Regions from separate parts of the Pseudarthrobacter sp. NIBRBAC000502771 genome, predicted to be linked through region 2. Evidence: riboswitches for the same ligand, from Rfam matches in the RefSeq annotation. Region 2 holds a riboswitch; the other holds the start of a gene.

Region 1 (9,826 bases), 430 kb from region 2:
GGCGGACCTTCAACCCGCCCGGCAGCACCCCTTCGCGTTTGAGTGAGGTCTGCACGCAGTTCTCCATCACGGACCAGATGTGCAGCAGCCCGGCACGGATCTCCTCCCCGGAGCGGGAGGCCAACTCGTTCGTGGACATCACGTCGGCGATGCCCAGCCCGGTCACCGCGCAGTGCGCCAACAACTCCGCCGCGGTCCGGAACGGCAGCGGCAGCCCGTCCTTGGACGCGTCCAGTTCCTGCTGCGCCGCGTCCTCCTCCCCCTCCCGGACGATGAACCCGCCACCGACCGAGAAGAACGTCGCCGCGTGCACCACCGAACCCTGCGCGTCGGTGACCGTGAACGTCATCCCGTTCGTGTGCCGCGGCAGCACCGTCAACGGCCGCAACACCATGTCCTTCACCCCATACGGCAGCGCCACCGACCCGGCCAGGTTCAGGACCCCGGTCTCCGCGATCGAGGCCAGCCGCTCCTCGACCTCTTCGGGCAGGATCAACTCCGGATGGAACCCCTCCAAGCCCAGCAGGACCGCCGTCATCGTCCCATGCCCGTGCCCCGTCGCTGCCAACGACCCATACAAATCCACCCGCAACCCCGCCACCCCAGCCAGCTTCCCCGAGGCCTTCAACTCCTCAGCGAACACAGCAGCAGCCCGCATCGGCCCCACAGTATGCGAAGACGACGGGCCAATCCCGATCGAAAAAAGATCAAAGACTCCGACTGCCATAACTAAATCCTTATTGAAACTGTGGTTCGGTTGGTGTGGCCGGGCTGGGGTGGAGCGGGCAGGACATCCTCTGCGTGCTCGGTCGCGAAGACGCCCGCTAAGCGGACGTGACGCTCCCTTAGACGCACGCTGCCGGATGCCCCGCCCACTCCGAGGGTCTGTCACCAAGGCGACATGCCCACGAGGGGACGGCGGAGCCGGACTTTTCGAAAGCCTGCGTCAAAGCGACGAAGGAGCAGCAGGCGTGAAAATGTCCGGTCCGCCGGGCCCGTTAGCGATCACGATCCCTTAGGACAGGGGTGCCACGCCCGGGTAGAGCGGGTGGGCTGCTGCGAGTGCTTCGACGCGGTGACGGAGCCCCGAAAGGTCCGCGTCGGCGTCGGCAATCAAGGCCTCGGCGATGATGTCGGCTACCTCGCGGAAGGCAGCCTCACCGAAGCCACGGGTGGCCAGGGCGGGGGTGCCGATGCGCAGGCCCGATGTCACCATCGGCGGACGCGGATCAAACGGGACCGCGTTGCGGTTGACCGTGATGTCGATCGCGGCGAGGCGGTCTTCCGCCTGCTGGCCGTCGAGTTCGCAGTTGCGCAGGTCCACCAGGACCAGGTGCACGTCCGTCCCGCCGGACACCACGCTGATGCCCTTTGCCGTGACGTCCGGCTGGACCAGGCGCTCGGCGAGGATGGATGCGCCGAGCAGGACGCGTTCCTGCCTCTCCTTGAACTCGGGGGACGCTGCGATCTTGAATGCCACGGCCTTGCCGGCAATGACGTGCTCCAGCGGGCCGCCCTGCTGGCCGGGGAAGACAGCCGAGTTGATCTTCTTGGCGATGTCGGCGTCGTTGGAGAGGATGATGCCGCCGCGCGGACCGGCGAGGGTCTTGTGCGTGGTGGACGTTACTACGTGGGCGTGCGGCACCGGTGACGGGTGCAGCCCTGCGGCCACCAGCCCGGCGAAGTGCGCCATGTCCACCATGAGGTAGGCGCCCACGGAGTCGGCGATCCGGCGGAACTCGGCAAAGTCCAGCTGGCGGGCATAGGCCGACCAGCCGGCAACGATGAGCTGCGGCTTCGTTTCCAGCGCCAGCCGTTCCACTTCTGCCATGTCGATCGTGTGGGTGTCTTCGCGGACCTGGTACGGGACCACGTTGTAGAGCTTGCCGGAAAAGTTGATCCGCATGCCGTGGGTCAGGTGGCCGCCGTGGGCCAGGTTCAGGCCCATGATGGTGTCGCCGGGCTTGATCAGCGCGTGCATCACCGAGGCGTTGGCCTGGGCGCCGGAGTGCGGCTGCACGTTGGCGAACCCGGCACCGAAGAGCGCCTTGACCCGGTCGATGGCGAGCTGCTCAGTGACGTCCACGTGCTCGCAGCCACCGTAGTAGCGCTTGCCCGGGTAGCCTTCGGCGTACTTGTTGGTCAGGACGGAGCCCTGCGCCTGCATCACGGCCACGGCGGTGTGGTTCTCCGAGGCGATCATTTCCAGGCCCTCACGCTGGCGGCCCAATTCGTCGTCGATCTTGGCGGCGATTTCGGGGTCCAACGCGGACAGGTCCGCGTTGAGGCTCGGGGAGACTACCTGCTCGAACACTGCGGTGTCAGCGGGGGCACTCACAGTTCGCCGCCGTTCGCTTCGGCGTATTCCTCTGCGGACAGCAGCGGGCCCTCTTCGGTGACGGTGACCTTGAAGAGCCAGCCGGCGCCGTACGGATCGTTGTTGATCACGGCAGGGTCGCTGACGACGTCGTCGTTGACTTCCGTGACCTCGCCCGTGACAGGGGAGTACAGGTCCGAGACGGACTTGGTGGACTCGATCTCGCCACAGGTCTCGCCGGCCGTCACGGTGGAGCCAACCTCGGGCAGGTCCACGTAGACGATGTCGCCCAGTGCTTCGGCGGCAACAGCGGACACGCCAACCACGGACGGACCGGAGCCGTCAGCGGCGATCCATTCGTGCTCGGCGGAATACTTCAGTTCGGCGGCAACTTTAGCCATGGTGTTTTTCCTTAAGTTTGGGGTTCAAGAGTGGGGAAGCGCGAAGCTACTTTTGGCGCTTGTAGAACGGCAGGGCGACAACCTCGAAGGGCTCGGCCTTGCCGCGCAGGTCCACGTCCAGTGCGGTGCCCAGCCCGGCGTGCTCGACGTCGACGTAGGCCAGTGCTACAGGGTAGCCCAGGGTGGGGCTGGGCTGGCCGGAGGTCACCTCGCCCACCACGTTGCCGTCCTTGAGGACCGGGTAGCCACCACGGCCCGCGCGCCGGCCGAGGCCCTTCAGGCCGACGAGCTTGCGCTTGGAGCCGGACTCCTTGGCTGCCTCGAGTGCGGCCCGTCCCACGAAGTCGCCTTCCTTGGACTTGAGCGCAACGACGGGGCCAAGGCCGGCGTCGAACGGTGAACGCTCCAGGGACAGCTCATTGCCATAGAGCGGCATGCCGGCCTCGAGGCGGAGTGAGTCGCGGGACGCAAGACCGCACGGGATGATGCCGAACTCTTCGCCGGCCTGGGCCACGGACTCCCACAGGGAAGCGGCGCCTTCATTGGGCAGGAAGAGCTCAAAGCCGTCTTCGCCGGTGTAGCCCGTCCGGGCCAGGATGACGTCCTGGCCGGCGATGGTCAGCTCGTTGAACGCGTAGTACTTCAGGCCGGTGACCAGGGCGTGCTGGGATTCATCCGTGAGCTTGAGCAGGATGGCCTCGGCGTTGCGTCCCTGGACTGCGACGAGGGAGGTGGCCGACGAAGCGTCCTCCACCTTGACGTCGAAGTTAACTGCCCGTTCCGCGAGGGCTGCCGCCACGGTGGGGGCGTTGCCGGCGTTGGGGACCACCAGGTATTTTTCGTCGCCGAAACGGTAGGTGATGAGGTCATCGATGATGCCGCCGTCCTCGTTGCAGATCAGCGAGTACTTGGCCTTGCCATCCGCGATGGCGGACAACTTGCCCACCAGGGCGTAATCCAGGAAGGCGCCGGCTTCGGGGCCGGTGACCCAGACTTCGCCCATGTGGGAGAGATCGAACAGGCCCGCAGCTTTGCGGACGGCGTGGTGCTCGGCCAGTTCGGAGCTGTACTTGAGCGGCATCTGCCAGCCGCCGAAGTCGGTGAAGGAAGCTCCCAGCTTCTTGTGCTCTTCGTAGAGAGCCGTGTAGTTCTCAGTCATTGGGGGATCCTTAGTTTTCGAACTCGGACAGCGGCGGGCAGGAGCAGATCAGGTTCCGGTCTCCACCGGCACCGTCGATCCGGCCCACCGGCGGGAAGTACTTGTCCTGCTTGAGGTGGTGGACGGGGAAGACAGCCTGTTCGCGGCTGTACTGACGGGTCCATTCGGAGTTCACGACGGCGGACGCGGTGTGGGGTGCGTTGCGCAGCGGGGAGTCCTGCACAGAGAAGTCGCCGTTGGCCACCTGGTCAATTTCCTTGCGGATGGTGATCATGGCCTCGATGAAGCGGTCGATCTCGGCCAGGTCCTCGGACTCGGTGGGCTCCACCATCAGCGTGCCGGCCACCGGGAACGCCAGGGTGGGGGCGTGGAAACCGTAGTCGATGAGGCGCTTGGCCACATCCTCCGCGGTGACACCGGTCCTGGCCGTGAGTTCGCGCAGGTCCAGGATGCATTCGTGCGCCACGAGGCCACCTTCGCCGGTGTAGAGGACCGGGAAGTAGTCGTTCAGGCGCACGGCGACGTAGTTCGCAGCGAGCAATGCTGCCTTGGTGGCCTGGGTCAGGCCTTCCCCGCCCATGAGCTTCACGTAGGCCCAGGAGATCGGAAGGACTCCGGCGGAGCCGAAGTTCGAGGCGCTGATTGCCACGCCGTGGCCTTCTTCATGCGCTGCCTTGTTCGCGTCGCCGGGCATAAACGGTGCCAGGTGGGCCTTCGCCGCGACCGGCCCGACGCCGGGTCCCCCGCCGCCGTGCGGGATGCAGAAGGTCTTGTGCAGGTTCAGGTGGGACACATCCCCGCCGAACTTGCCCGGCTGGGCCAGGCCCACCAGGGCGTTCAGGTTGGCGCCGTCAACGTAGACCTGGCCGCCGGCAGCATGGACGGCCTCGCAGATCTCAGTCACGTCCGCATCGTAGACGCCGTGGGTGGACGGGTAGGTGATCATGATGGCCGAGAGGACGTCTTTGTTCGCCTCGATCTTTGCGTACAGGTCCTCGTGGTCAATCGTTCCATCCGCAGCCGTGGCAACGACGACGACCTTCATGCCGGCCAGGACGGCGGAGGCGGCGTTGGTGCCGTGGGCCGAGGCCGGGATCAGGCAAACGTTGCGCTGGGTGTCGCCGTTCGCGCGGTGGTAGCCGCGGATGGCCAGCAGGCCGGCCAGCTCGCCCTGGGACCCGGCGTTGGGCTGGAGGGACACCTGGTCGTAGCCGGTGATTTCCGCCAAGTCGGCTTCCAGGCCACTGATCAGTTCACGCCAGCCTTCGGTCTGGGAGTCCGGGGCGAAGGGGTGGATGGAGGCGAACTCCGGCCAGGAGATGGCTTCCATCTCGGCGGTGGCGTTCAGCTTCATGGTGCACGAGCCCAGCGGGATCATGGTGCGGTCCAGCGCGAGGTCCCGGTCAGAGAGCTTGCGGATGTAGCGCAGCAGCTGGGTTTCGGACCGGTGGGTGTTGAACACCGGGTGCTGCATGTACTCGGAGGTGCGGAGCACCTCTGCGGGCAGTTCGAAGCCCTCGGCGTCCACCACGGGGCCGGCACCGAAGGCGACGGCGATCGCGGACAGGATTTCCGGCGTCGTGGTTTCATCCACGGACACGCCGATGGTGTCGGCATCAATATGCCGCAGGTTGATCCCGCGTGCTTCAGCAGCGGTGATGACCTTGGCGGCCTTGCCGGGAACGGAGACCGTGACTGTGTCGAAGAACGTCTCAGTGGCCAGTTCCCGGCCTGCGACCTTGAGGGTGGTGGCCAGGGCGCGGGCGTTGTTGTGGACGCGCTCGGCGATGGCCTTCAGTCCGTCCGGGCCGTGGTAGACGGCGTAGAAGGAGGACACGATGGCCAGCAGGGCCTGCGCGGTGCAGATGTTGGACGTGGCCTTTTCGCGGCGGATGTGCTGCTCGCGCGTCTGCAGCGCCAGGCGGTAGGCCGGGAGGCCGGCGTCGTCCTTGGACACGCCCACCAGGCGGCCGGGCATGGAACGCTCCAGGCCCTTGGCCACGGCCATGTAGGCGGCGTGCGGGCCGCCGAAGAACAGCGGCACCCCGAAACGCTGGGTGGAGCCGACGGCGATGTCGGCGCCCTGCTCGCCCGGAGGCGTGATCAGGGTCAGTGCCAGCAGGTCGGCGGCGACGGTAACCAGTGCACCGCGCTGCTTCGCCTCGGCGATCACGCCTGCGTGGTTGAAGACGCGGCCGGAGACGCCGGGTTGCTGGAGCACGATCCCGTTGATGGCACCTTCAGGGAGTCCCTTGGACAGGTCGGCAACCTCAACCTCGAAGCCGAGCGCCTCGGCGCGGCCTTTGACGATGGCGATGGTCTGGGGCAGGACGTCGGCGTCCAGGACGGTCTTGCCGTCGCGGGCGTCCTTGTTTTTGTTGGCGCGGCGCATCATCAGCACGGCCTCGGCCACGGCGGTGGCTTCGTCCAGCAGGGAGGCGTTGGCGATGGGCAGGCCCACCAGGTCCTGGACCATGGTCTGGAAGTTCAGGAGTGCCTCGAGCCGGCCCTGGGAAATTTCGGGCTGGTACGGGGTGTAGGCGGTGTACCAGGCCGGGGCCTCGAGGATGTTCCGGCGGATCACGGCAGGGGTGATGGTGTCGTAGTAGCCCTGGCCGATCATCTGGACCGCGGTCTTGTTCTTGGCGGCCAGCCGGCGCAATTCAGCAAGCACCTCAACCTCGCTGAGGGCGCCCTTGAGCGCGAGCGGCTTGGACTGGCGGATCGAATTGGGGACGGCGATGTCCACAAGGCCGTCAACGCTGTCGTAGCCAACGGCCTTGAGCATGGTGTCCACGTCAGCCTGGCGGCGTGCACCGATGTGCCGGTCCGCAAAGACAGACGGTTGGGATTGAATCGTCATGAGGAACTCCAGGATTGGCCGGCCACGGGTGGCTCGGCATGGATCGGGTCCCTCCCCGCTCTGTATTGGACCTGAGAGATTCCGCAAACCCAGCCAGGGCCTGCTTGCACCGTCGGTGAGTACTGCCGGAGCAGCACTGCTTTCCAGAGTCGCCTCGCCGTGACGGTACATGGGCCTGAGAGATTCCTGGGGAGGATTTGCTCCTACGGCGCCTGCCCGGTGATGGCCGGGAGAACTCTCCCGCCACAGCTCGAAAGGCTTATTGAAATGTGGGTGATTCGGCTCACAAGTTACAGGATGGCGGCACGGGGAGCAAATCGGTCCGTCATGAAGCACGCAGGCGGGACCGTTACGCAGATGCTGTCATGGCGGGCTTGACTTTTGTTCGTGACCGACGCCACACTGAACCCCGTGATCCGGCCGGGCAGCGGAACTGGCCCAAAGAACGCTGGGCGCTCCGTCGCCGGCTGTGATTGCCGGAGGCCCAAAAATGCGCCGTGCGGCTTGAAGTCCACAGCGGATGCACTCCGATAACTGAACACTGATTTACCAATCAACGCTTTTGACCTGCGGCGGGAGAGCCCTGCCGGTACGTTCAGCAGGCGCCGTAGGAGCAAACCCTCCCCAGGAAACTCTCAGGCCCACGTACCGCCGCGGTGAGGCAACTCTGGAAAGCAGCCAGGCCCTGTCCTGGCTCACCGACGGTGCAAGCACGCCATCCCGGCGAGTGGAAACTCTCAGGTCCAAGACAGAGCGGGGAGGAAATCCAATCTTTGCGACACCCCGGGTGCCGCTCGAACGATGGAGTTCCTCAATGACGACCCATTCCCCGACGTCCCCCGGCGGCGGAGCCCCGCACCTGGAGCGGCAGCTCAGCAACCGCCACATCCAACTGATCGCCATCGGCGGCGCAATCGGCACCGGCCTGTTCATGGGTTCCGGCAAGACTATCTCGGCAGCCGGCCCCTCGGTGATCTTCGTATACATGATCATCGGCTTCATGCTGTTCTTCGTCATGCGTGCCATGGGTGAACTGCTGCTCAGCAACCTCAACTACAAGTCCTTCAGCGATTTCGCCGCAGACCTGCTGGGCCCGTGGGCCGGCTTCTTTACGGGCTGGACCTACTGGTTCTGCTGGGTCATCACCGGCATCGCCGATGTCATCGCCATCGCCGGCTACTCCCGGGAACTGTGGCCCGGGGTGCCCCTGTGGATCCCCGGCCTGGCCACCGTAGCCATCCTTCTCCTGCTGAACCTCACCACCGTCAAGGCCTTTGGCGAAACCGAGTTCTGGTTCGCGCTCATCAAGATCATTGCCATTGCTGCGCTGATCATCGTTGGCCTGTTCATGATCTTCACCGGTTTCCAGTCCGACGCCGGCCCTGCCACCTTCACCAACCTGTGGAGCCACGGCGGATTCTTCCCGAACGAGTTCATGGGCTTCGTGGCGGGCTTCCAGATCGCCGTCTTCGCCTTCGTGGGAATCGAACTGGTGGGTACCACCGCCGCCGAGGCCAAGAACCCGGAGCGGAACCTGCCCAAGGCCATCAACTCCATCCCCATCCGCGTGCTCCTCTTCTACGTAGGCGCCCTCATCATCCTGATGGCAGTCACCCCCTGGACCGAGTTCAGGGCCGGCCACAGCCCCTTCATCGCCATGTTCTCGCTGGCAGGCCTGGGTGCCGCAGCCACCATCGTCAACCTCGTGGTGCTGAGCTCCGCGATGTCCTCCGCGAACTCCGGCATCTACTCGACCTCCCGCATGGTCTTCGGCCTTGCCCAGGAAGGCGACGCTCCCGACGTCTTTGGCAAACTGTCCCGGCGGAAGGTGCCCCAGAACGCACTGTTCCTCTCCTGCGTGCTGCTGCTGTCCGGCGTCGTCCTCATGTATGCGGGCCAGGACGTGGGCAAGGCCTTCGACATGGTTACCACCGTCTCAGCTGTCTGCTTCGTCTTTGTCTGGTCGATCATCCTGGCCAGCTACATCGCCTTCCGCCGCCGCCGGCCGCACCTGCATGAAGCATCGAAGTTCAAAATGCCCGGCGGTGTTGCCATGGTCTGGGTTGTCTTCGCCTTCTTCGCTTTCGTGATCTGGACCCTCACCACTCAGCCGGACACCCTGGTGGCCCTGCTGGTCACGCCGGTCTGGTTCGTCCTGCTGGGCGCCGCTTGGTTCGTCCTCCGCCGCCGGCCCGCACACCAGGCCCGATTCGCCACGTTCCAGGCTGAACTACAGGCAGACCAGGACTTCACTGACGCCGCATCCGGGAATGCCGTCCGTCCTGGTGCCGCCGCAGAAGCGGGGGAAGAGCGGGTCAAGCGGTGATCGGCACGGAAGCCCGCGTGTCGCAGGCCAGCACGGCCGAGGCCGGGCAGCGCCAGGCCGTGGCTCCGGAAACGGGCAAGGAATTCGTCCTGACATTCCATTGCCCGGATGCGCTCGGCATCGTCCAGGCGGTGGCGGCCTACCTGCTGGAGCAGGAATGCTACATCGTGGACATCAAGCAGTTCGGGGACCGCGCGAGCGGCAGGTTCTTCATGCGGATCCACGTCACCGCGCAGGTAGAGGTGGAACTCGACCGCCTCCGGGCCGGTTTTGAGCAGGTGGCCCGGGAGTGGCAGATGGACTGGCGCCTCGAACGCCACGGCCGCAAGCAGCCCATCCTGGTCATGGTGTCCAAATACGACCACTGCCTCAACGACCTCCTGTTCCGCGCCCGCAGCGGTGAGTTGCCCGTCCGGATTGCCGCCGTGGTGTCCAACCACCCGGACCTGGAACCCCTTGCCGCGTGGCACGGTGTCCCGTTCCACCACATCCCGGTCACGCCCGATACCAAGGCGGAAGCTGAGGGGCGCCTGCTGGAACTGGTGGACCAGTACGCAGTGGAACTGGTGGTGCTGGCCCGCTACATGCAGGTGCTCAGCGATGAAGCCACTACGCGCCTCAGCGGCAAGGCCATCAACATCCACCACTCGTTCCTGCCCAGCTTCAAGGGCGCAAAGCCGTACCACCAGGCGTACGAACGCGGTGTCAAGACGGTGGGCGCCACTGCCCACTACGTGAACTCGGAGCTGGACGAGGGGCC
Region 2 (9,826 bases):
GGGGGCCTTGGCCAGGTTGGCCGCTGCGAGTTCCCGCCGCGCGTCGTCGGAGTCGATGATGTCCGGTTCCACCTTGATGGTGAAGACGTTCAGCCTCCTGCCGCGGACCAACCGGGCGCACGCTTCGAGGGCAGGTCCCAGGTCCGCTTCCCCTGCCAGGTCAGGGCCCTTAATGAGGTACCAGAGCCGGCCTAGGACGGGAAAGCTCTTTTCCAGGACCAGGTTGTAGCTGGAGCTCCCTCCGCCTTCCAGCACCAGGAACCGGACTTTCCAGCCACTTCCGTTCTTGACCGATGCGTAGGCGGCCGATTGCAGCATGTTGCCGCCGTTCGGGTTGGCCGTGACGTGCTTGTCCCAGTTCTCAATTTCCTCGGCTGTGGCAAAACGTGCGGTGAATTCTCGCAAGGGGGCCGTGTCCAATCGGGTTTGTGCGCGGTTTCGGTACTTCTGGATGCGTGCGGACATGCAGCCTCAAGTCTAAAGCCTCGGGCGGCTCCGGCTTTTCTTCAGCATCCCTGGAGCGACACCACCCCGTTGTGGCGAGCCACCTTGACGGAGCTCAGCAGGGTCAACAAGGGTTGGGGTATGAAGCTGGATGGGGAACAAGGCATGGCTGCCGCGGGAGGCGGAAGCCGGGCGTACAGCGCAGCCGTGCAGACGGCTGGGCTTGCCGGTTTCCTGCTGGCCTCACTTCTCGTGGCGGCGCTGGGCGGACTCGCCTCGGCGGCAAACGTCACGGGCTGGTACGCCGCCGCGGACAAGGCCCCCTGGTCCCCGCCCAATGGTGTGTTCGGCCCCGTATGGACCATCCTCTATGCGGCGATGGCCGTTGCAGCGTGGCTGGTATGGCGCCAACGTGCCGATGGGACACGGCAGGCCATGGTGGTTTACGGCATCCAACTGGCCCTCAACCTGGCCTGGACCCCGGCGTTCTTCGCCCTCTATCCTGCCCTTGGCACGGCAGCGCTGTGGCTGGGCCTGGCCATCATCCTGGCCCTGATTGCTGCCGTTACGGTGACGGTGCTGCATTTCGGTCCCATCAACCGGATGGCAGGGTTACTCCTGCTGCCCTACATCTCATGGCTGGTGTTCGCGGCCAGCCTCAACTGGTGGGCGGCCGTCCACAACTAGGCACCTTGGGTCAGCATTCGACGACGTTGACGGCGAGGCCGCCCATGGCGGTTTCCTTGTATTTGTCGCTCATGTCCTTGCCGGTTTCGCGCATGGTGATGATGACTTCGTCGAGGGAGACGCGGTGGGTGCCGTCGCCCCAGAGCGCCATTTTCGCGGCGTTGATGGCTTTCGCGGCGGCGATCGCGTTCCGTTCGATGCAGGGGACCTGGACCAGCCCCCCGATCGGGTCACAGGTCAGGCCCAGGTTGTGTTCCATCGCGATTTCCGCGGCGTTCTCCACCTGGGCGGGCGTGCCGCCCATAACTTCGGCCAGGCCCGCGGCGGCCATCGAGGACGCGGAGCCGACCTCGCCCTGGCAGCCGACCTCGGCCCCGGAGATCGAGGCCTGTTCCTTGTAAAGCACCCCCACGGCGCCGGCAGCGAGCAGGAACCGCACCACCACATCATCCCGGTCCGCCTGCGTTGCCTGGTCCATGCCCGGGGCGAAATGCAGGGCATAGAACAACACCGCGGGGATGATCCCGGCCGCCCCGTTCGTGGGCGCGGTGACCACCCGGCCGCCGGAGGCGTTTTCCTCGTTCACGGCCAACGCCACCAAGTTAACCCACTCCTGCCAATACCGCGGGTCGTAGTGGTCCCGCCCGTCCTGGCCGGTGTCTTCAGGGCGGGCGGTTTCCTTCTTCAACCGCTCGTACCAGTCAGGGGCGCGGCGGCGGACCTTCAACCCGCCCGGCAGCACCCCTTCGCGTTTGAGCGAGGTCTGCACGCAGTTCTCCATCACGGACCAGATGTGCAGCAGCCCGGCACGGATCTCCTCCCCCGAGCGGGAGGCCAACTCGTTCGTAGACATCACGTCGGCGATGCCCAGCCCGGTCACCGCGCAGTGCGCCAATAACTCCGCCGCGGTCCGGAACGGCAACGGCAGCCCGTCCTTGGACGCGTCCAGTTCCTGCTGCGCCGCGTCCTCCTCCCCCTCCCGGACGATGAACCCGCCACCGACCGAGAAGAACGTCGCCGCGTGCACCACCGAACCCTGCGCGTCGGTGACCGTGAACGTCATCCCGTTCGTGTGCCGCGGCAGCACCGTCAACGGCCGCAACACCATGTCCTTCACCCCATACGGCAGCGCCACCGACCCGGCCAGGTTCAGGACCCCGGTCTCCGCGATCGAGGCCAGCCGCTCCTCAACCTCATCAGGCAGGATCAACTCCGGATGGAACCCCTCCAAGCCCAACAGGACCGCCGTCATCGTCCCATGCCCGTGCCCCGTCGCTGCCAACGACCCATACAAATCCACCCGCAACCCCGCCACCCCAGCCAGCTTCCCCGAGGCCTTCAACTCCTCAGCGAACACAGCAGCAGCCCGCATCGGCCCCACAGTATGCGAAGACGACGGGCCAATCCCGATCGAAAAAAGATCAAAGACTCCAACGGCCATGCGATTGGTTCCTAACTAAGCAGGTGTTTGGTTGGGTGGGAAGGGAGCAGGACATCCTCTGCGTGCTCGGTCGCGAAGACGCCCGCTAAGCGGACGTGACGCTCCCTTAGACGCACGCTGCCGGATGCCCCGCCCACTCCGCAAGCACGTCACCAAGGCGGGGTGCGCACAAGGGCCGGCGGACCCGGACTTTTCGAAAGCCTGCGTCAAAGCGACGAAGGAGCAGCAGGCGTGAAAATGTCCGGTCCGCCGTCGCGAAGGTGACCACGGAGGGGCACCAAAAGCTACTTGGCGCGGCGATAGAACGGGAGGTCGACCACTTCGAACGGTTCTGCCTTGCCGCGGAGATCGATGTCCAAGGCCGTGCCGGGTGCCGAGTAATCGACGTGGACGTAGGCCATGGCGATCGGGTAGCCGAGGGTGGGCGATGGCTGGCCGGAGGTGACTTCACCGACTGTGTCCCCGTCCTTGAGTACGGGGTAGTGGGCCCGGCCTGCGCGGCGGCCCTTGCCTTTGAGGCCCACGAGGCGGCGGCCGGAGGTGCTGCCGGCGCCGGCTTCCTTCTTTGCTGCCAGCGCGGCCTTGCCAACGAAGTCGCCCTCCTTGGAGAGTGCGACGACGGGGCCCAGGCCGGCAGCGAACGGGTCACCCTGCAGCGACAGTTCGTTGCCGTACAGCGGCATCCCCGCTTCCAGGCGGAGGGAGTCGCGGGAGGCGAGGCCGGCGGGGGTCAGTTCCCCGTCGTCGGCGATGGCGGCCAGTGCCTGCCACAGTGCCGGGGCGTCATCGTTGGCCACGAAGATCTCGAACCCGTCCTCACCGGTGTACCCGGTGCGCGCGAGCAGGAGTTCCTTGCCGGCCCCGCCCACCAGGAACGGAACCTCCACGGCGGCGTAGTACTTCAGGTCCACCACCAGGGAGTGTTGTGCGGCCGGGACCAGGCGCAACAGGAGTTCCTGGGCCTTGGGGCCCTGCACCGCGATCAGCGATGTACGGGCCGAGGCGTCCTCCACCAGCACGTCAAACCCTGCGGCGCGTTCCTGAAGGGCTGCCGCCACCACTGCGGCGTTACCCGCGTTGGGCACCACCAGGAAGACGTCGGTGCCGTCTTCAGCGGCGGGACGGCGGTAGGTGATGAGGTCGTCGATGATGCCGCCGTCCTCGTTGCAGATCAGCGAGTACTTGGCCTTGCCCACGGCCATGGCGGAGATCTTTCCCACCAGGGCAAAGTCGAGGAAGGCGGCAGCCTGCCGCCCGGTGACCCAGACTTCGCCCATGTGGGAGAGATCGAACAGGCCCGCAGCTTTGCGGACGGCGTGGTGCTCGGCCAGTTCGGAGCTGTACTTGAGCGGCATCTGCCAGCCGCCGAAGTCGGTGAAGGAAGCGCCCAGCTTCTTGTGTTCGTCGTAAAGGGCGGTGTATTTCTCAGTCACGGTGCCGGTCCTTCAGTTTTCGAACTCTTCGAGCGGCGGGCAGGAGCAGATGAGGTTCCGGTCTCCGGCGGCGCCATCGATCCGGCCCACCGGCGGGAAGTACTTGTCCTGCTTGTGGTGGGCAGGGAACGCGGCCTGCTCGCGCGGGTAGGCACGGTCCCAGTCGGAGCTGACGACGGCGGCTGCCGTGTGGGGTGCGCGCCGCAAGGGTGAATCCGCCACGGCAAAGTCGCCATTGGCCACCTGGTCGATCTCCCTGCGGATGGTGATCATGGCCTCGATGAAGCGGTCGATCTCGGCCAGGTCCTCGGACTCGGTGGGCTCCACCATCAGGGTGCCCGCTACGGGGAACGAAAGGGTGGGGGCGTGGAAACCGAAGTCGATCAGCCGCTTGGCCACATCCTCGGCGGTGACGCCGGTCCTGGCTGTGAGTTCGCGCAGGTCCAGGATGCATTCATGCGCCACGAGGCCACCTTCGCCGGTGTAGAGGACCGGGAAGTAGTCGTTCAGCCTGGCAGCGACGTAGTTGGCCGCCAGCAGCGCGGACTTGGTGGCCTGAGTCAGGCCTTCCCCGCCCATGAGCTTCACGTAGGCCCAGGAGATCGGCAGCACACCCGCCGAACCGAACCGGGACGCCGAGATGGCTACCCCGTGGCCTTCCTCATGCGCTGCCTTGTTCGCGTCGCCGGGCATGAACGGTGCCAGGTGGGCCTTCGCCGCGACCGGCCCGACGCCGGGTCCCCCGCCGCCGTGCGGGATGCAGAAGGTCTTGTGCAGGTTCAGGTGGGACACATCCCCGCCGAACTTGCCCGGCTGGGCCAGGCCCACCAGGGCGTTCAGGTTGGCGCCGTCGACGTAGACCTGGCCACCGGCAGCATGGACGGCCTCGCAGATCTCGGTCACGTCCGCATCGTAGACGCCGTGGGTGGACGGGTAGGTGATCATGATCGCCGAGAGGACGTCCTTGTTCGCCTCGATCTTGGCCGTCAGGTCATCGTGATTGATGGTGCCGTCCGCGGCGGTGGCAACCACTACGACCTTCATGCCGGCCAGGACGGCGGAGGCAGCGTTGGTGCCATGGGCCGAGGCCGGGATCAGGCAGACGTTGCGCTGCTGCTCGCCGCGGGAGTGGTGGTACCCGCGGATAGCCAGCAGCCCGGCCAGTTCGCCCTGGGAGCCCGCGTTGGGCTGGATGGACACCTGGTCATACCCGGTGATCGTGGTCAGGTCCGCTTCCAGGTCCGCGATGAGTTCGCGCCAGCCTTCGGTCTGGGAGTCCGGGGCGAAGGGGTGGATGGAGGCAAACTCCGGCCAGGAGATGGCTTCCATCTCGGCGGTGGCGTTCAGCTTCATGGTGCACGAGCCCAGCGGGATCATGGTGCGGTCCAGCGCGAGGTCCCGGTCCGACAGCTTCCGGATGTAGCGCAGGAGCTGGGTTTCGGACCGGTACGTGTTGAAGACCGGGTGCTGCAGGTAGTCGGAGGAACGCTCCACGGCGGCCTCCAGCACAAAGCCCTGGCCCTCGCCGCGGATCCCGGCAACGGTGGCGCCAAAGACGTCGGCAACCTCGGCGACGATGGCCGGCGTCGTGGTTTCATCCAGGGAAATGCCCACGGTGTCGGCGTCGACGGGACGCAGGTTGATCCCGCGTGCTTCGGCGGCGGCGACAATCGCGGCAGCGCGTCCCGGGACCCGGACCGTCAGGGTGTCGAAAAAGCTCGTGTGCAGCACCTCCACACCGGCACCCGCCAGCGAGGCCGCCAGTGTTCGTGCATGGCCGTGGGCGGTTTCCGCGATCGCCTTCAGCCCGTCGGGGCCGTGGTAGACGGCGTACATGGAGGAGACGATGGCCAGGAGGGCCTGCGCGGTGCAGATGTTGGACGTGGCCTTTTCGCGGCGGATGTGCTGCTCGCGCGTCTGCAGCGCGAGGCGGTACGCGGGCATCCCTGCGTCGTCCTTGGACACGCCCACCAGGCGGCCGGGCATGGAACGCTCCAGGCCCTTGCGGACGGCCATGTAGGCGGCGTGCGGCCCGCCGAAGAACAGCGGCACCCCGAAACGCTGCGTGGAGCCGACGGCGATGTCGGCGCCCTGCTCGCCGGGAGGCGTTATCAGGGTCAGGGCCAGCAGGTCGGCGGCCACGGTAACCAGCGCACCGCGGTCCTTCGCCGCCGCAATGGTGGCGGACTGATCCCAGACCCGGCCTGAGGCGCCGGGCTGCTGGAGCACGATCCCGTTGATCGCACCTTCAGGGAGGCCCTTGGACAGGTCGGCAACCTCAACCTCGAAGCCGAGCGCCTCGGCGCGGCCCTTGACGATGGCAATGGTCTGCGGCAGCACGTCAATGTCCAGGACGGTCTTGCCGTCGTGGGCGTCTTTGGTCTTGTTGGCGCGGCGCATGAGCAGCACCGCTTCGGCCACGGCGGTGGCTTCATCCAGCAGGGAGGCGTTGGCGATGGGCAGGCCCACCAGGTCCTGGACCATGGTCTGGAAGTTCAGGAGTGCCTCAAGCCGGCCCTGGGAAATTTCGGGCTGGTACGGGGTGTAGGCGGTGTACCAGGCCGGGGCCTCGAGGATGTTCCGGCGGATCACGGCAGGGGTGATGGTGTCGTAGTAGCCCTGGCCAATCATCTGGACCGCGGTCTTGTTCTTGGCGGCCAGCCGGCGCAATTCAGCAAGCACCTCAACCTCACTGAGGGCATCCTGCAGGCGGAGGGCCGTGTCCTGGCGGATGACCTTGGGCACGGCGGTGTCCACCAGGGAATCGACCGTGCCGTAGCCCACGGCTTTGAGCATGGTGTCGGCGTCGTCCTGGCGGCGTGCGCCAATGTGGCGGTCTACGAAGGTGGTGGAGGTTGGGGTAACCGACACGAAGGAACTCCATTTATTCAGGCGGCGCAGGGTACGCCACAGCTATTCGGGTCCCTCCCCGCTCTGTATTGGACCTGAGAGTTTCCGCGTCGCCTGCCTGCGCAGGAACCGCTTGCACCGTCGGTGAGCACAACAGCCGTTCCGCTTCCCCCAAGGGAGGCCGGACAACTGCCTGCTGCTTTCCAGAGGTGCCTCGCCGCGGCGGTACAGGGGCCTGCGAGATTCCTGGGGAGGATTTGCTCCTACGGCGCCTGCCTGTACTTCCGGCAGAACTCTCCCGCCGCAGATCAAAGGCTATTCATTTGTTGGATCATGACGGCCGGTGACAGCCCTCACAACTCTCCATTGTCCTACGCCAGAAGCCCTCCGGCAAATGGAAAACTACCTGCGGAGCCGTTCCAACGCGGCCAGGAGTTCCTCCACGTCAGCGGCTGCTCCGCCTTCCGGCGCAGGGCCCACGGAAAGCATGGCATTGAAGTACAAACCGTCACCCATATACAGGACAGCCCTGGCCAGGCCGGGCCCCACATCCGCAGCAATCTCGTCCAGCCACCGCTGCTGGATGGCGGCGAACCGGCGGCGGGTCTCCTCATGCGCCACCTCGGCAAGCCGCGTGGCGGCCACAATGACCCGGTCCAGAGGAGTATCCGCCCAGACAGAGGAACGGATGAAATACGCGGCGGCACCTTCGCTGGCCGAAGCCATCGCGTCGGCATCCGCCTTGGCCAACCCCTCAAGGCGGTCCAGCAGCACGGCGATGAGCGCTTCCTTGTTGGGAAAGTGGTAGAGGAGGCCACCTTTGGACACCCCGGCCTTACGGGCTACGGCGTCGAGGGTTGCAGCGCGCTCCCCCACTTCGATCAGCAGGGACTCGAAGGCGTCAAGGACCGCATCACGGGCTACAGGCTTTCGGGGCATGCCTTCCATCATGCCCTCCACCGGCAGGGAAGAAGGAATGCTTCGGTTTCAAACTATACCGTCCAGACGGTACAGTTATTACATGACGATCTCCATTCGCCCGGCCTCCTTACAAAGGGACAGCTCCGCCATGCGGCCACCGTGGCGGGATTGGCTCGCGTTGGGGCTGCTGATGTTTCCCGTGCTGCTGGTGGCAGTGGACAATACCGCCCTGACCTTCGCCCTGCCCGCCATCGCCCGCGCCCTGGAACCGACGGGCCTGCAGCTGCTGTGGATCGTGGACGCCTATCCACTGGTCCTGGCAGGGCTGCTGGTATCAATGGGAAGCCTCGGCGACCGGATTGGGCGGCGGCGGCTGCTGGTCGTCGGCAGCCTGGGCTTCGCAGGGCTGTCCGCCGCCACGGCATTCGCGCCCACCCCGGAGTGGCTGATCGCCGGCCGCGCGGCGCTCGGGTTCTTCGGCGCCATGCTGATGCCGTCCACCTTGTCGCTGATCCGGAACATTTTCCCGGAGCCCAACCGCCGGCGGATGGCCATTGCCATCTGGGCTGCCGGATTCTCCGGCGGCGCCGCCCTGGGCCCCATCCTCGGTGGATGGCTGGTGGAGCACTTCTGGTGGGGTGCCGTGTTCCTGGTGGCCGTGCCACTCATGCTGCCCCTGCTGGCGCTGGGGCCGGCCTTCATTCCGGAGTCCAGGGATCCCGCGCCGGGAAGAGCGGACATTCCCAGCGTCCTGCTATCCATGCTGGTCATGGTGCCCGCCGTCTACGGCGTAAAGTCAGTAGCCACCGAAGGTCCGGGGCCGGCCGGGCTGGGAAGCATAGCCTTCGGCCTGGCCATGGGCATTGTGTTCGTGCGGCGCCAGCACCGGCTGGAGCACCCGCTGCTGGACATGTCACTATTCCGCAACAGGGTGTTCAGCATGGCCATCAGCGCCAACGTTTTGGCCCTGTTTTCCTTCAACGGGTTCATCCTTTTCCTTGCCCAGCACCTCCAACTCCTGGAGGGGATGACACCGTCGGCGGCGGGCATTGCCATGCTCCCGGCCCTGGCAGCCACAGTGACGGCAGGGCTGGTGGTGGTCCCGCTGGTCCGGAAGGTGCGTCCGGGGTACGTCGTGGCCGCGGGCCTGTCCTTCAGTGCCGTCGGCTACAGCATGGTGGCCTTCGGTAACGACGGCGGGGGCCCGCCCCTGCTGCTGGCAGCATTGCTGGTCCTGGCGCTGGGCGTAGGCACGGCGGAAACCATCTCGAACGACCTCATCCTCGGCTCGGCCCCGCCGGCGAAATCCGGCGCTGCGGCAGCGATTTCCGAGACGGGCTACGAGGTGGGATCGCTGCTGGGGACCGCGGTGCTGGGCTCCATCCTGACCGCGTCCTACCAGCAGAACCTCCGGCTGCCGGCGGGGCTGGAGGCCATGCTGCCCGGAACCTCGCTGCACAACGCCAGGGAAACGCTGGCCGGTGCGGTGGACGCAGCCAACCTGGTGCCGGCACCGCTCGCCGGAGCCCTCAAGGACGCTGCGGCGGCCGCCTTCGATTCCGGCGTGCACGTTACGGCGGCAATTGGGCTGGTCCTCATGGCGACGGCGGCAGTGCTCGCCGCCGTCGTCCTCCGGAAAGTGCCCAAAGCGGCTTAGCGGAACATCCGCAGTATTGCCCGGACAACAGCCAGGCGTCCGGCGCGGCGGGATCCGCCGGCGCCGGACGCCCGTGTGGACTGCCCGCTACTTGGAGTCGGCCGCGGTGACCTTGGCGGTGGGCTTCATGTTTTCCGCCTGCACCATCCAGGCGAACTGCTCCAGCCGGGCGATGAACTCGTGCAGGAGGTCCGCGGAGGTGGGGTCTTCCTCATCCACTTCGTCATGGACCTTGCGCATGGTGCCCACGGCCGCTTCCATGGCAGCGACGATCCGCTCGATGGCATCCGCGGTGCTGATCAGCCCTTCCGGGAACTGGGCCAGGCTGGTGGTCTCGGCAACGGTGGCGCTGCGGCCGTCGGGAAGCGCGTGCAGGGCGCGCATGCGCTCGGC

The links. A riboswitch is a leader RNA that binds a small molecule or an ion and turns the genes downstream of it on or off. The one in region 2 is predicted to bind glycine.
Region 1: it holds a riboswitch for glycine, as region 2 does, so the genes downstream of both, gcvP (aminomethyl-transferring glycine dehydrogenase) here and gcvP (aminomethyl-transferring glycine dehydrogenase) in region 2, are expected to answer to the same signal.

The regions. Positions count from the first base shown of each region.
Region 1 covers NZ_CP041187.1:622,608-632,433, reverse strand. Annotated here, with positions in the region: gene NIBR502771_RS03020 (L-serine ammonia-lyase) at 1-727, opposite strand, end outside; gene glyA (serine hydroxymethyltransferase) at 1,016-2,338, opposite strand; gene gcvH (glycine cleavage system protein GcvH) at 2,335-2,718, opposite strand; gene gcvT (glycine cleavage system aminomethyltransferase GcvT) at 2,765-3,877, opposite strand; gene gcvP (aminomethyl-transferring glycine dehydrogenase) at 3,888-6,740, opposite strand; glycine riboswitch at 6,894-6,993, opposite strand; glycine riboswitch at 7,304-7,401, shown strand; gene cycA (D-serine/D-alanine/glycine transporter) at 7,555-9,066, shown strand; gene purU (formyltetrahydrofolate deformylase) at 9,126-9,826, shown strand, end outside.
Region 2 covers NZ_CP041187.1:196,137-205,962, forward strand. Annotated here, with positions in the region: gene NIBR502771_RS00900 (peptidoglycan bridge formation glycyltransferase FemA/FemB family protein) at 1-465, opposite strand, end outside; gene NIBR502771_RS00905 (TspO/MBR family protein) at 586-1,131, shown strand; gene NIBR502771_RS00910 (L-serine ammonia-lyase) at 1,142-2,572, opposite strand; gene gcvT (glycine cleavage system aminomethyltransferase GcvT) at 2,857-4,005, opposite strand; gene gcvP (aminomethyl-transferring glycine dehydrogenase) at 4,018-6,876, opposite strand; glycine riboswitch at 7,069-7,166, opposite strand; gene NIBR502771_RS00925 (TetR/AcrR family transcriptional regulator) at 7,258-7,794, opposite strand; gene NIBR502771_RS00930 (MFS transporter) at 7,877-9,433, shown strand; gene NIBR502771_RS00935 (Dps family protein) at 9,521-9,826, opposite strand, start outside.